Regions from separate parts of the Sphingomonas sp. BL-S-05 genome, predicted to be linked through region 3. Evidence: predicted binding sites of a transcription regulator. Region 3 holds the regulator's gene; each other region holds the start of a gene.

Region 1 (4,652 bases), 490 kb from region 3:
TGGCCGCAGTGACGCCCGATATCAATGGCCATCGCGATAGCGGCGTACGGGTCAATTTCGCTACGGCGACCGACGTGGCCGGCCAGACAAGCACCGGTCCCTGCGGTAACGGCGACAGCGACATCGCAACGACGGATACGGCGATCAACAGGATCGCATAGCCAGCCAGGCCCGCAAATTGCCGCACGAGCGGAGATTGCCACCAGCCGGCCTTGGCAAGCGAAACCCGTTGACGATGGACGTGCGCGCGCAGGGCGGATAGCGATGGGCCAGTCATGTTCGATCGTCGCCGGTGGCTGTAAAGCGGCGATCTTGGCCGATACGCGACCGGTCGGCAACGTCGGGGATGATTCGCCTAATCCCCATCCGCGACGGGCGGGTTCGATGCCTGACCCTGCATCGCCCAGCGCTTCGCCAGCAGACGCCCTGCCAGCGCGGGCAGGCCGGGCCGCAGGAACAGCCAGTCGCGGATCGCCGGCCCCGGTTCAGCGCCGATCAGCCGCTTATACCCGCTATCGCCCGCACCCCAATCGACCCGGGTGATGCCGTCGGCGACGGCGCGGACAAGATTGCGGTAATAGAGCAGCTTTCCCGGCGACCGCTGGCGGAAGGCGACGTCATAGCTGTTGGCGATCGCGAATTTATGGGTGCCGGCGTTGATGTCGAACGAGAAGGCGGCGGGCTTGCCGTCCATCCGCAGCAGCGCGACCCACAGCATGTCGGCCAGCACCGGATCGCCGACGACCGATCGCCAGAACCGGCCATGCCCCTCCAGGGTGAATTTGGCGTCGCTGCCATCGGTCCGACTGTTCAACCAGCTTGCCCGTTCGACGGCGGCGAGGTCGTCGAACAGCGCCGGCGTCCAGTCGGCACCGCTGGCGAACGACCAGTCGGGTTCGCCGAGCGCCGCCAGATGCTTTTCGTTGAAGCGATTCTTGCGCAGCGTCGACAGGCGCGGCCAGGCGCCCTCCGCCTGGCGCGCGGTGATGTCGAGCAGATAGCTGTCGGCGATGAAGCGCGGCATGGCCCGCCAGCCGCTCGCCCAGGCGGCGTCCAGCAGCCCCTGCAGCATCGGATCATCGTCATAGACCGGACCCAGCCGGAACCCGCGCACCCGCCGCCCCGCCTCGCCCAGCAGCGCCGCGAAGTCGTCGGGGCCGGCGTCCTGCGCGACGGGTCCGCTGCGGAACGGCCAGTAGCAGCCGGGCAGTTGCGCCATGCCCAACGGGGCCGGCCCGAGCCCGATCAACGGCAACGCCAGCATCGGCTGCCCACCGCGTTCGACCAGCAACGTCCGCGCCGTGCCGCCATAGGTATCGAGCGCCGCCACATACCATTGGCGCCGCAGGAAACGATGCGTCTGGACCGCCGATGCCGCGACCTTGTCGATCGCGTCGGGCAATTCGTCGGTCGTTCGGGCGACCGGTGGGGAAGTACGCAGCAACATGGGCATCATCATGCCGACAACCCGTTACGATTGGGTAGCGATCCGGCGTCGCAATCCCTGCGCAACCTTGCCCGCCCCTTCCGCCCACGGCATAGCAGGCGCGTGGAATTCGCACCTGTCCTGTCGACCGTCGCCAAGACGATCCAGACCGCTATCGCGCCGGTCTTCCTGCTGGCCGGGATCGGCGCGATCCTGAACGTCATGGTCGGGCGGCTGGCGCGGATCGTCGACCGGGCTCGTGACCTCGAGAAGCTGCATCCGTCCTCGACCGGGCCGGAGCATGAACGCCACGTATTCGAATTGCGGCTGCTCGACCGGCGCATCCGGGTCATCAACAATGCCGTGTTCCTGGTCGTATTGTCGGCGGTCGCCAACTGTACCGTCGTCGCGATGCTGTTCATCGCCGAGTTGCTCGACCTCGGGCTGGGCAAGGCGGTGGCGATCGCCTTCGTCCTGTCGATGGTGCTGTTGATCGGCGGGCTGGTCTGGTTCCTGTTCGAGGTGCGGATGTCGGTCCACGCGATCCGGGTGCGTGCCGAATTGCTGGAACGCGAACGCAAGTGACCGCGCGCGGCGAACGGACGCTGTTGCAGACGGCGGTCGCGATCGTCTGCGCCGTACCGCTGATGGTTTCCACGCTCGGCATCGTGCGCGGCGCGGCATGGTTGCAACCGGCCCCGGCGACCGATCTCGACAGTCACTTCCGCTATCTCTCCGGCATCTTTCTGGTGATGGGCCTCGCCTTTCTTACCTGTATCCCCGCGATCGAATCGAAGACCGCGCGGTTTCGATTACTTGGCGCGATGGTCGTGGGTGGTGGACTGGCGCGGCTGGTGTCGCTCGCTGGCGTCGGCGTGCCATCGCCGGGACATTTGCTGGGCCTGTGTATCGAGCTGATCGTCGTGCCGCTGCTGCTGCTGTGGCAGATGCGCGTCGCGCGGCGATACCGCTTGGCCGCCGCCACATAAAGTTCCGCACGGAAACCCGATTCCAGGCGATCATATTTTTCTGCGTTCACGAAAAGTTCGCTTGCATTTCACGAACCCGGCGGATCGCCGTGCGTCGCGTATCTCCGCCCGCCCGAATGCCGCCAATGCCCGGCGTGAATGAAAAATTTGCCGTCTTGCGCACCGCCCGCTTTCCTACAATTAGTGGTGGCGAACGCGGGGGAGGCGCTACCGATAGTGTGTAACCCGCTGGAACCTCCAGTGCCGCCAACGCTTGTCAACAGGGATGGCGTGCGCGGACGTTCCGCAGAAATCGACAGGGGTTAGCGCCCCGTGCTAGAACACAAAAGGAACGGGACGATGACCTTCCAGGATAGTCAGGATGCCCAGATGAACGAGTTGCAATTCGCCGATCCGGCCCCCGCCGCCCCGGCCCCGGAACGTACCAGCCGCACGGTCGACGCGCTGCTGCACGCGGTCGAGGTCGATCATTCGCGCGACGCGCTGCTGACCGATTTCGGCAAGGACACGCTGAAGGATCGCTATCTCCTGCCCGGCGAATCATATCAGGATTTGTTCGTGCGCGTGGCGTCGGCCTATGCCGATGACGCCGCCCATGCGCAGCGGCTGTACGACTATATCTCGAAGCTGTGGTTCATGCCTGCCACGCCGGTCCTGTCGAACGGCGGCACCGGACGCGGCCTGCCGATCAGCTGCTATCTCAACTCGGTCCCCGACAGCCTGGAGGGCATTGTCGAGACGTGGAACGAGAATGTGTGGCTGGCGTCGCGCGGCGGCGGCATCGGCACCTATTGGGGGAGCGTGCGCGGCATCGGCGAGCCGGTCGGGCTGAACGGCAAGACCAGCGGCATCATCCCGTTCGTCCGCGTGATGGATTCGCTGACCCTCGCCATTTCGCAGGGGTCGCTGCGGCGCGGTTCGGCCGCCTGCTATCTCGACATCAGCCATCCGGAGATCGAGGAGTTCCTCGAAATCCGCAAGCCCAGCGGCGACTTCAACCGCAAGGCGCTGAACCTGCATCACGGCGTGCTGATCCCCGACGCCTTCATGGAGGCGGTGCGCGACGGCGCCGAATGGGAGCTGAAGAGCCCCAAGGACGGATCGGTCCGCGGCAAGGTCGATGCGCGGTCGCTGTTCCAGAAGCTGGTCGAGACCCGTCTCGCCACCGGTGAGCCGTACATCGTGTTCAGCGACCATGTGAACAACACGATGCCCAAGCATCACCGCGATCTGGGCCTCAAGGTTTCGACCTCGAACCTGTGCAGCGAGATCACGTTGCCGACCGGCAAGGATCACCTCGGCAACGACCGCACCGCCGTGTGCTGCCTGTCGTCGCTGAACCTCGAAACCTGGGACGAATGGAACGGCGACAAGCGCTTCATCGAGGACGTGATGCGCTTCCTCGACAATGTGCTGACCGACTATATCGAGCGTGCGCCCGACGAGATGGCCCGCGCGCGCTATTCGGCGAGCCGCGAGCGGTCGGTCGGCCTTGGCGTCATGGGCTTCCACTCGTTCCTGCAGGCGCGCAGCCTGCCGTTCGAGGGGGCGATGGCGAAGGCGTGGAACCTGAAGATCTTCCGCCACGTCAACGCGCAGGTGAACGAGGCGTCGATGCACCTCGCCAACGAGCGCGGCCCCTGCCCCGACGCGGCCGATATGGGCGTGATGGAGCGGTTCAGCTGCAAGATGGCGATCGCGCCGACCGCGTCGATCAGCATCATCTGCGGCGGCACCAGCGCCTGCATCGAACCGATCCCGGCGAACATCTATACCCACAAGACGCTGAGCGGATCGTGGTCGGTCAAGAACCCGTATCTCGAAAAGCTGCTGATCGCGAAGTCGAAAAACAGCGATGCGGTGTGGAACACGATCCTCGAGCGCGGCGGATCGGTCCAGCATCTCGATTTCCTCAGCCAGGAAGAGAAGGACACGTTCAAGACCAGCTTCGAGATCGACCAGCGCTGGCTGCTCGAACTGGCCGGGGACCGTGCGCCGTTCATCGACCAGGCGCAGTCGCTGAACCTGTTCATCCCGGCCGATGTCGAGAAGTGGGACCTGCTGATGCTCCATTATCGCGCATGGGAGCTGGGCATTAAATCGCTCTATTATCTGCGGTCGAAGTCGGTGCAGCGCGCCGGGTTCGCCGGCGGGGTCGAGGCGGACAACACGTCCGAACTGGCCAAGTTCGATCTGGGCGAAAGCACCGACTATGATGAGTGCTTGGCCTGTCAGTG
Region 2 (4,652 bases), 1.2 Mb from region 3:
GCGGGCGCCGCCATCGTCCTCGACCCGGAAATAGTCGCGGACCGCCCAGACCTCCCCGTCGCGTCGCCACCATTCGCCATGAATGCGTTCAGGACCATCTCCGGCCACGACCGCATGGACCTTGCCACGCCAGGTGAACCGGCGCGGCGGCGCGTCGGGCAGTAGCGCCAGAACGCCGATGAGGGGCTCGGGACGCGCCAGCAGGCGTATTGGCCGTCGCCACGCCGGCCAGCCGTGCGGTACTTCGAGCGGAGCTACCCGACGCACGGCCCGCTCGGGTACGTCGCTTTCGATCGGTGCGAGAGTAAAGACCGCAGTCTCGCCGATCCGTCCGGCGATCTGATCGACCAGCATAGCGACATCGGGCACCGCATCGTCGCCGGCGAGGTTCACAGCCAGTGCAGTCGCACCGAGTGGATCGGTACGGGGCACGATGAGACGCATCGCCTCGATACCATCGCCCGGATCGATCCGTTCGATCCGGAGGTGGAAGAGCCGGGCAAGGTGGGTCGCATCGCGGGTCGCTCGCGCAGTCCCGACCGCGAGATGCTGCTCGCTGCCGTCGATCCGCTCGACAGTGAGGATCATTGCACGTGCGCCGCGTCCCCGGTCCTGAAGCTGACGGATGAGGTCGGCAAGCAGATCGCCGATCACCTGTTCGATCGCTTCAGCTGTTCCGATCGGTTCGAGCAGGCAGCGGCGCGCCGCAGGTATTTCCTCCGGCACCACCGGGACGATCGGTTCGGGTACGCGACCCAGCGCTTCGTCGAGGCGGCGCACGCTTCCGATCCCCAGCCGCCGGGCCAGCGGCCCCCTTGGCAGCGGCAGCAGGTCGGCGATGCGATCCAGGCCGAAGCGATTGGCCGCTGTAACTGCTTCGGGCGTGAGACGAAGTGCAACTGGTGGCAACGACGCCAATGCCTGCGCTTCGCTCCCATTTGGAATCACACTGACGGCGTCATGCCCGTATCGCGCCAGGGCATGCGCTGAACCCGGCGTTCCTGCTACCGCGATCCTCCCGGTCAGACCGAAGCGTCGGCAGAACCGAACCAGCCGCTGGCAGAAGCGTGCTTCGCCACCATGAAGATGCGCGACGCCGGTCAGATCCAACCACAGGCCATCCGGTTCGCTGACCGCTGCGGTCGGCGTCCAGTGTCGCACGGCATGGTGCGCCAGATCCTTCAGCAGCTCTCGATCTGCATCCGGATCACCAGGACGAATGTCGAGATCGGGAATCAGCGCACGCGCCTGTGTCACTGCCATCCCCGGGGTCAGGCCCAACGCCAGTGCCGCCGGACAGGCGGCTGCGATAACCTGCCGCTGTCCGATCTGTTCGCTGAGTATCAGCGGTACGTCATGCGTGACAGCGGGCAGCGGTGGCGCACTACGGACGCCATTTGGGGAAGGTCGCTTGAACGGATGCTCCGCAGCCTCGGAACGCCGGCCCAGTTCGCGCATCTGCGGTCGCTGGTGAAGCGGCAGCGAGGCGACCTGCTGTTCGATCACCGCACGCGACGTTTCCTGCGCCCAGCGGGCACCAGGACGCCATCCGCCGCTTCGCGGGACCGAACAGGCACCGGGGTCGTCGTCGATCGGAAGCTCGGGCGCGACCTGCGGTTCAGGCAGCGCGCGCGGTCGCTCCAACCGCCGCAGTCGCTCGATCGCGAGGTGCGGCAGGTAGAGCGAGGCGACCCGTATCATCGCACGCCTCCAATTCCATCGTGAAACCCGGTCCGCCACGCTGGCGGGCCAGTTCGACCATCCAGCGCGCGCGTCCGACGCCGGGAGCCGGCAGCCGGGTCGATGGCGCGCTGGCAATCCGCCACCGGGTCATCGCCGCCGACAGTTCCGTGAGGGGGCATACGCCCTGACGCCGCCACCGGCGCGACAGCAAGGCCGGCGTGTTGCCGGTCACAGCCGCCAGTTGCAGCCGCCGCGTCGCGACCATGTCGGCGCGCTTCACTTCACCAACCACTGCAGCCAGTCCGCCATGCCGAAGGCCGTCCTCCATCACCGCCAGAACGTCCTTGTCCTCACGGACCTCGGCGAAGAGCAGGGTCGCAGGGTCCAGGCCAGCCTGTTCAAGTCCTGGCGCATACAGGTCGAACCGCGTCAGCGCCCACAGCACGCGGCGCCCGGTCCGCGCAGCCGCCCGTGCCGCGACACCGACGGCGAACAGCGTGGCAGCGGCGTCGTCGGTCAGCGTCGGGGTTGTCGACGTCACTTCGTGCAACCCGTTCAGCGCGAGGCCGCCGTCCGTCAGTCGCGTGTCGAGTGGGTCTATATCGAACGGCAGCACATCCGTTTTGCCAACTCGCACGTCCCCGATCTCGTCACGCAGACGCGCCATTATCTCGGCTGAAGGTGCTGTTGCGGACATGGTTGCTGCGACTCATCTGTTCGCTATATGTTCCATTTATTCCAGCGCCCGGTCAAGGCGTTGCGGACGCGGATATGTGATCGGGGGCGGAACGAAGCGGTGTCGGACGGTCGAAATCGGGATGATCGCACAGGAGCGGATCACGACCATGTCGGGCGCCGACTCCGCACGCTGGAGGAGTGCGCACTGCATAAACGGACCGTACGGCTGACGTGTCCGAAGTGCGGCCACGTCCGCATTCTCGATGCGGTTTCGCTGTGGTGGCTGTTCCACCAGCGCCGCTGGGATGGCACGTTGGCGCTGGTCGGTCGGCGTCTATGTTGCTCGTCCTGTCAGGTGCGGGGGCATGTCCAGCGACCGCAATTGATGGTTGGTCGTGATCCGCCGACGGGTGCGCCGCTACCCTATCCCGATGCGGCGACGTGGAAGAGGCTTGTCTCACGCTATCGGTCGTGATCGAACGACCGGATGTGCAATCTATACAGCATCAAGGTCGACCCGAGGACCTACTTCGACGCTTTGGATGCGGTCGATGACGCTACCAACGTCCTGCAGGTCGAGAAGGACTATGCCGCGCCCGGCAAGCCCGGCTACGTCGTGCGTGTCGAGGACGGTCGACGGGTGCTGAGCACGATGCGCTGGGGCTTTCCCACCCGCAAACCCCGCAAGCGCCCTGCCCGTGAAGGGGAACTACCCTTCCTCTACGACTGGTGGACGAACGCCCGGAACATGCAGAGCGGCATGTGGAAGCCTTGGCTGATGCGGTCGGAGCATCGCTGCCTGGTGCCGTTCACCCGCTTCTCCGAACCCAAGGCTGCTGCGGATCGCCATAGACCGGATGATACGGCGTGGTGGTTCACGGTCGAGGATCAGACGGTGCCGTGCTTCGCGGGACTGTGGAAGGTCGATCAAGACCATGACCGAGTCTACGCGTTCTGCACGACCGAACCGAATTCGCTGGTTGCGCCCAAACACCCTAAGGCAATGCCGGTCATCCTAATGGCGGAAGATCAGGACCGCTGGCTGACCGCTTCAATGGATGAGGCAATAGCGATGCTGAATGCTTATCCGTCGCAACTTATGCATGTCGACTAACCAGTCGTGACAGAACGTAGTTTTGATTGCGCGGATGATCAAATCCTAATCAATTAGCGGTGTGTGTGACGGCATTCTCAACTAAATAGGAAGTGGTTAGGATGTTTCGTGACTAGCTGAGCAGAAGTGACTATGGTTGGTAGGCAGTGGCCCGTCCGTTTTCAAATTTCGATTTCGATGGGTGGACGTGCGCTCAGCCTCGCGAGGCCTCTGCCATCTGCTGAAGTATGGCCGTGACGCGGTCACGATGCCTTGCGTTTCGGACAGCCCACAGACGCCGGAGCAGATCTTCGTCAACGAAGTCATCTAACTTGGCTGTGCGTAGTCCCTCTACAAAGGCGGCGAGATCGTCGAGCGGAGGACATTTCTCCAGCCCTGCAAGAACGGCCATCAGCTCCGGAGGTGAAGTATTCAGGGCAGTGACGCCGATGTCATGTACTTCGGCTTCGAGCCCCGCCGCCGTCAGCAGTATCGCCAGTAGGCCGTTGACGGCGGTACCTGCCCAAGTGATCAGGTGCGTGTCGGAGCCGGCCTGGACGAGCGTCCTGTGGTCCAGCCCAAGTTCGCGGTATGCCGCTCGCCCCTGGTCGAGAAACTCCAGCGCCGCCGAATCCAGGTAGGAAGGCCGTTCGTCATCGTTCAGGACCGCCAAGATCGTGGCGACCAGTTTGTCGTCGAGCGCCTCGCTTGCCGGCCGGTTGAAGCGCGGCAGCTTGCCCGCGCGATGCTGGACGACCTCGAGCACCTTGGCGCGATCGTCAACGGCCTCCACCCGCCACCGGCGCCCGGCGAAGCCCACCAGGGACCCGATCCCGAGCAAGTTCACGACGGGTACCGTGCCGATGGTCCGTCCGCCGGCGACCAGCCTCCATTCCTGATCCGTCGAGAAGACCGCGTAGAAGTCGCGGCCGCCTACCAAGCGCTCGCCCACCTCTCCCAGCATCAGAAGTCCCTGCGAAGACTGCTCCAGCAGGTCGACGCCCGGACGCGCCGCACCGCGGAGAAGGTCGGCGTAGTCGCCAGGAGCCATATGGATGAAGCTGTCCGACCCCGCCAGCGCCTTATGGGCCGGACCCGGTTTAATCGCTCCACCTGAGGCGATCAGCGAGAGCGTCTGGTGCAGCACAACCGTCGCTAGAGACGGATCCGAGCGTGCGGACTCGACCCAGTTTTCCTG
Region 3 (4,652 bases):
CGGCGGGTTCCTGGTCAAGGCCAATTCGGAGGGGCAGCCGGGACCGGGCGATTACAAGCGCAGTCATGCCGATGGCGCCAACATGTTGGCCCGCGCGCTTAAGCCGCATGGCGGGATCGTGATGTGGCGGGCGTTCGTCTACGCCAACGACAAGCCCGAGGATCGGGTGCGACAGGCCTATAGCGAGTTCGAGCCGCTCGACGGCAAGTTCGCCGACAATGTGATCGTGCAGGTCAAGAACGGTCCGATCGACTTCCAGCCGCGCGAACCCTTCCATCCGCTGTTCGGGGCGATGCCGCGCACGCCGCTGATGATGGAAGTGCAGATCACCAAGGAATATATGGGGTTCGCCACGCACCTCGTCTATCTCGGGACCCTGTGGCAGGAGGTGCTGCGCAGCGACACCTATCGTCCGCGCAAGGGTACCACGGTCGCCAACGTGCTCGACACGCCGGTACGGCCGGGCGCGCTGACGGGAATGGCGGGGGTGTCGAACATCGGCACCGATCGCAACTGGTCGGGATCGCAATTCGATCAGGCGAACTGGTATGCGTTCGGGCGGCTGGCCTGGAACCCGGACGGCGATGCGCGCGAGATCGCGCGCGACTGGGCGGCGATGACATGGGGGCAGGCGGCGGCCGAGCCGATCGTCGCGATGATGATGCGGTCGCACGAGGCAGTCGTCGATTACATGATGCCGCTGGGCCTCAATCACCTGTTCGCGACCGGTCACCATTACGGGCCGGGGCCGTGGGTCGACGATCTGGCACGGGAGGACTGGAACCCGGTCTATTTCCACAAGGCCGACCGGAACGGCATCGGGTTCGACCGGACGCCGTCGGGCAGCAACGCCGCCGCGCAATATGCGCCGGTGCTGGCCAAGAAGTTCAGCGATCCCAAGTCAGTGCCTGAAAATCTGCTGCTGTGGTTCCATCGCGTCTCATGGGACCGGCGAATGGGGTCGGGGCGGACGCTATGGGAGGAGCTGGTCGCGCATTACGACCGGGGCGTGGCCGAGGTTGCAGCGATGCAGGCGCAGTGGGCCGCAATGGAGGGGAAGGTCGATGCGGAGCGCTTTGCCGAGGTCAGCCAGTTCCTCGCGATTCAGCGGCAGGAGGCGCAGTGGTGGCGTGATGCGTGCATCGCCTATTTCGCCGAGGTATCGGGCCGTCCGATCCCGGCCGGGGTAACGCCGCCGCCGCATCCGGCCAGCTATTACAAGGCGATACGGACTCCATGGGCGCCGGGTAACGGCAAATAACGGTGAGGCCCCGCCCGGTTGGAGAAGCCGGGCGGGGCGCCAAAGTTCACTAAGTTCACACTTGCGCGCGGTGCGTTTGCAATCGCGACTGAATCTTAACAGGCGGTTTGTAGGGGTTAGATCGCTCTCACCCTTCCACGGCGTTGCCGCTCCCTTCCTCGCCGCCGGGGAAGGGAATGGAGGTTAGTAGCGGCGGAGAAGGCCGGCGAGCTTGCCCTGTACGCGCACCTGTTCGGGGCGATAGCGCTGCGGGTCGTAGCTGCGGTTGGCGGGGTCGAGACGGATCATCGCGCCTTCGCGGCGAAAATATTTGAGCGTCGCCTCGCTATCCTCGATCAGCGCCACGACAATCTCGCCGTCGCGGGCGGTTTCGGTCCGGCGGACGAGCGCATAGTCGCCGTCGAGAATGCCGGCCTCGACCATCGAGTCCCCGGCAACCTCAAGCGCATAGTGATCGCCGGCACCAAGCAGCGCGGCGGGGACGGGCAGCGTCGCCTGTCCCTCGATCGCTTCGATCGGGACACCGGCGGCGATGCGGCCGTGCAGCGGCAGTTCGATGACGTCGTTCGCAGGCTGGGGCGTGGGGCGGGGGGCGGCGGCAGGCTTGGCCGCCGCCTTCTTGGCGACCGGCCGCTCGGGCATCCGCAACACTTCGAGCGCGCGGGCGCGATTGGGCAGACGGCGAATAAATTCGCGTTCCTCCAGCGCCGAGATCAGGCGGTGGACACCCGATTTGGACTTCAGGTCGAGCGCTTCCTTCATCTCCTCGAACGAAGGAGATACGCCGGTCGCGCGCAACCGGTCATCGATGAAGCAGATCAGCTCGTGCTGCTTACGCGTCAGCATGGGGTCCTCCGTCGGAACAGACGTGGAACCAATAGGAAACGATTTGCTTGCCGTCAAGCGAGTTGCAGGATTTCCGCCGAGTCGCCCGCATCGGCCGCCGGGGCGTGCGGCGCGCGGACGATCAGGCAATCGGAACGCGCCAGGGTCCGTAGCATCGAGCTGTCCTGGATGGCGGCGGTCGATGCCTGTCCGTCGACCAGCGTCGCCCGGAGATAGTCCTGTCGCGGGCCGTTGGCGGGGAGGGGGTGGGCCAGTGTCGCGCGAACGGTGCGGGGCAACGGATCGGTCGCGCCGGCAAGGCGTGCGACCAGCGGGCGGACGAACAGCAAGGCGGTGATGTACGACGATACGGGGTTGCCAGGCAGTCCGAGTACCGCCGCCTGCCCGAGCGTTCCCGCCAGCATCGGCTTGCCCGGACGCAGCGCGATCCGCCAGAAATCGAGGGTCCCGCCCGCCGCCGCCAGTGCCGGGCGGACCAGATCATGTTCGCCGACCGAGGCGCCGCCGGTGGTGACGAGCAGATCGCAGTCGACGTTCGTAAAGGCGTCGACCAAGGCGTCCATCCGGTCGGGCAGGATGCCGAGGTCGATACGATCGACCGGCAGGTCGCCGAGCAGACCGGCGAGCATCAGGCCGTTAGTTTCGGGGAGTTGGTCGTCGCGGATCGCCTGTCCGGCGGGAACGAGTTCGTCGCCGGTCGCGGCGATGGCGACGCGGACGCGGCGACCGACGGAAAGGCTGCCATGGCCGGCGATCGCGGCCAGTGCCGCGCGGGCGGGAGTGATGCGCTCGCCGGCCGCGATCAGTAAATCGCCCTCGCGGAAGTCGAGCCCCGCGCGACGGACATTGCCGCCACGGACGGGGCCTTCCCCCGACAGGTGCAGGCGGTCGCCGTCGCGCGTCGCTTCCTCCTGTACCAGCACGCAATCGGTGCCGGTCGGCATTGCCGCGCCGGTGAAGATGCGAGTGGCTTGTCCTTCGCCGACGACACCGGGAAAGGCGGCACCGGCGGCGCTTTCGCCGATGACGTCGAATGGTCCAGGCAGGTCGTCGAAGCGGATCGCATAACCATCCATGGCCGATAGCGGACGTGCGGGCTGGGTACGGCGGGCGACGACGTCGGCGGCGGCGAAGCGACCGATCGCGTCGGCGATGGGCGTGGTTTCGGCAAGCGGGGCGCGGCCGAGCGCAAGGACGCGGGACTGGGCTTCGGCGACGGGGAGGAGGCTCATGGGTGGGCCTTTTCAGAGGGGGCGCGTAGGCGATTTCTTCATCGGGGACTGTATCGAAGCTACTATGGAAGCCGCAAATCTATCCACAAAACTAGCCGTACCCCGGCGAAGGCCGGGGTCCAGTTGGGAAGGGTTTGCGTAGGTTACTCACGTCCCCCAACTAGACCCCGGCCTTCGCCGGGGTACGGTTTGGCTTTGGCTCCGTCCCGCATTTTCAAAGAGGTTTGGGGCGACCCAGGGTGACAAGGGGCTTCCGCGATGGATCAACCGCGCAGCCAGTCGCCCGACTTGCCGCCCTGTTTCTCAAGCAGGCACACACCCTCGATCACCATCGCCTTGTCGATCGCCTTGGCCATGTCGTAGATGGTGAGCAATGCGGTGGAAGCAGCTGTCAATGCTTCCATTTCCACGCCGGTCTTGCCTTCGGTCGCGGCAATTGCGCCGACACGGATCGCGTCGTCCTCGAACGCGAAGTCGATCGATGCCTTGGTCAGCGGCAGCGGGTGGCAGAGCGGGATCAGGTCGCTGGTCCGCTTTGCGGCCATGATGCCGGCGACACGCGCGACGGCGAGCACGTCGCCCTTCTTGACCAGGCCGTCGCGGATGGCGGCCAGGGCTTCGGCCGACATAGTGATGCGGCCGGTGGCGACGGCAATGCGTTGGGTAACCGCCTTGCCGCCGACATCGACCATATGCGCGCTGCCATCGGCATCGAGATGGGTAAGGCTCATCCGATCATCGCCCGCGTTGCCGCCTCGACATCATGATGCCGCATCAGCGCCTCGCCGATCAGGAAGCAGCGGACGCCGTGTTCGGCCATCGCGTCGAGATCGGCGCGGGTGCTCAGGCCGCTTTCGGCGACGAAGGTACAGCCGGCCGGGGCATGGCCGACCAGTTCATAGGTGCGATCAAAGCTGACCGAGAAGTCTTTGAGATTACGATTGTTCACGCCGATCAGCCGCGAGCGGAGCATGAGCGCGCGATCGAGTTCGGCGCGGTCGTGGACCTCGACCAGCACGTCCATGCCGCGTTCGATCGCCGCCGCCTCGATCTCCGCCATCTGCGTATCGGACAGCGCGGCGACGATGATGAGGATCGCGTCGGCCCCCAGCGACCGTGCCTCTGCGACCTGCCATGGATCGACGTTGAAGTCCTTGCGGAGCACCGGCAGGTCGCACGCCGCGCGGGCAGCGAGCAGATAGTCGTCGCTGCCCTGAAAATACTGGACGTCGGTCAGCACCGACAGGCAGGCGGCGCTCCCCGCCTGATAGGCGCGGGCATGGGCCGGCGGGTCGAAATCGGGACGGATCAGC

What was found. Region 3 encodes LexA, which represses DNA repair genes until DNA is damaged. Its sites were predicted from a motif close to GTTCCNCNCTTGTTCT; they were not measured.
Region 1: the regulator LexA is predicted to act here: its motif matches at 2,733-2,748, upstream of ACZ1JS_RS09715 (ribonucleoside-diphosphate reductase subunit alpha).
Region 2: the regulator LexA is predicted to act here: its motif matches at 2,399-2,414, upstream of ACZ1JS_RS13020 (ImuA family protein).

Annotation. Positions count from the first base shown of each region.
Region 1 is NZ_CM145499.1:2,083,484-2,088,135, forward strand. It holds gene ACZ1JS_RS09695 (ATP-binding protein) at 1-277, opposite strand, end outside; gene ACZ1JS_RS09700 (GNAT family N-acetyltransferase) at 356-1,459, opposite strand; gene ACZ1JS_RS09705 (DUF2721 domain-containing protein) at 1,550-2,011, shown strand; gene ACZ1JS_RS09710 (DUF4345 domain-containing protein) at 2,008-2,415, shown strand; gene ACZ1JS_RS09715 (ribonucleoside-diphosphate reductase subunit alpha) at 2,755-4,652, shown strand, end outside.
Region 2 is NZ_CM145499.1:2,787,670-2,792,321, reverse strand. It holds gene ACZ1JS_RS13025 (Y-family DNA polymerase) at 1-1,701, opposite strand, end outside; gene ACZ1JS_RS13020 (ImuA family protein) at 1,619-2,350, opposite strand; gene ACZ1JS_RS13015 (SOS response-associated peptidase) at 2,849-3,475, shown strand; gene ACZ1JS_RS13010 (DEAD/DEAH box helicase) at 3,669-4,652, opposite strand, start outside.
Region 3 is NZ_CM145499.1:1,592,239-1,596,890, reverse strand. It holds gene ACZ1JS_RS07330 (alpha-glucuronidase family glycosyl hydrolase) at 1-1,261, shown strand, start outside; gene lexA (transcriptional repressor LexA) at 1,445-2,107, opposite strand; gene ACZ1JS_RS07320 (molybdopterin molybdotransferase MoeA) at 2,161-3,339, opposite strand; gene moaC (cyclic pyranopterin monophosphate synthase MoaC) at 3,603-4,070, opposite strand; gene trpC (indole-3-glycerol phosphate synthase TrpC) at 4,067-4,652, opposite strand, start outside.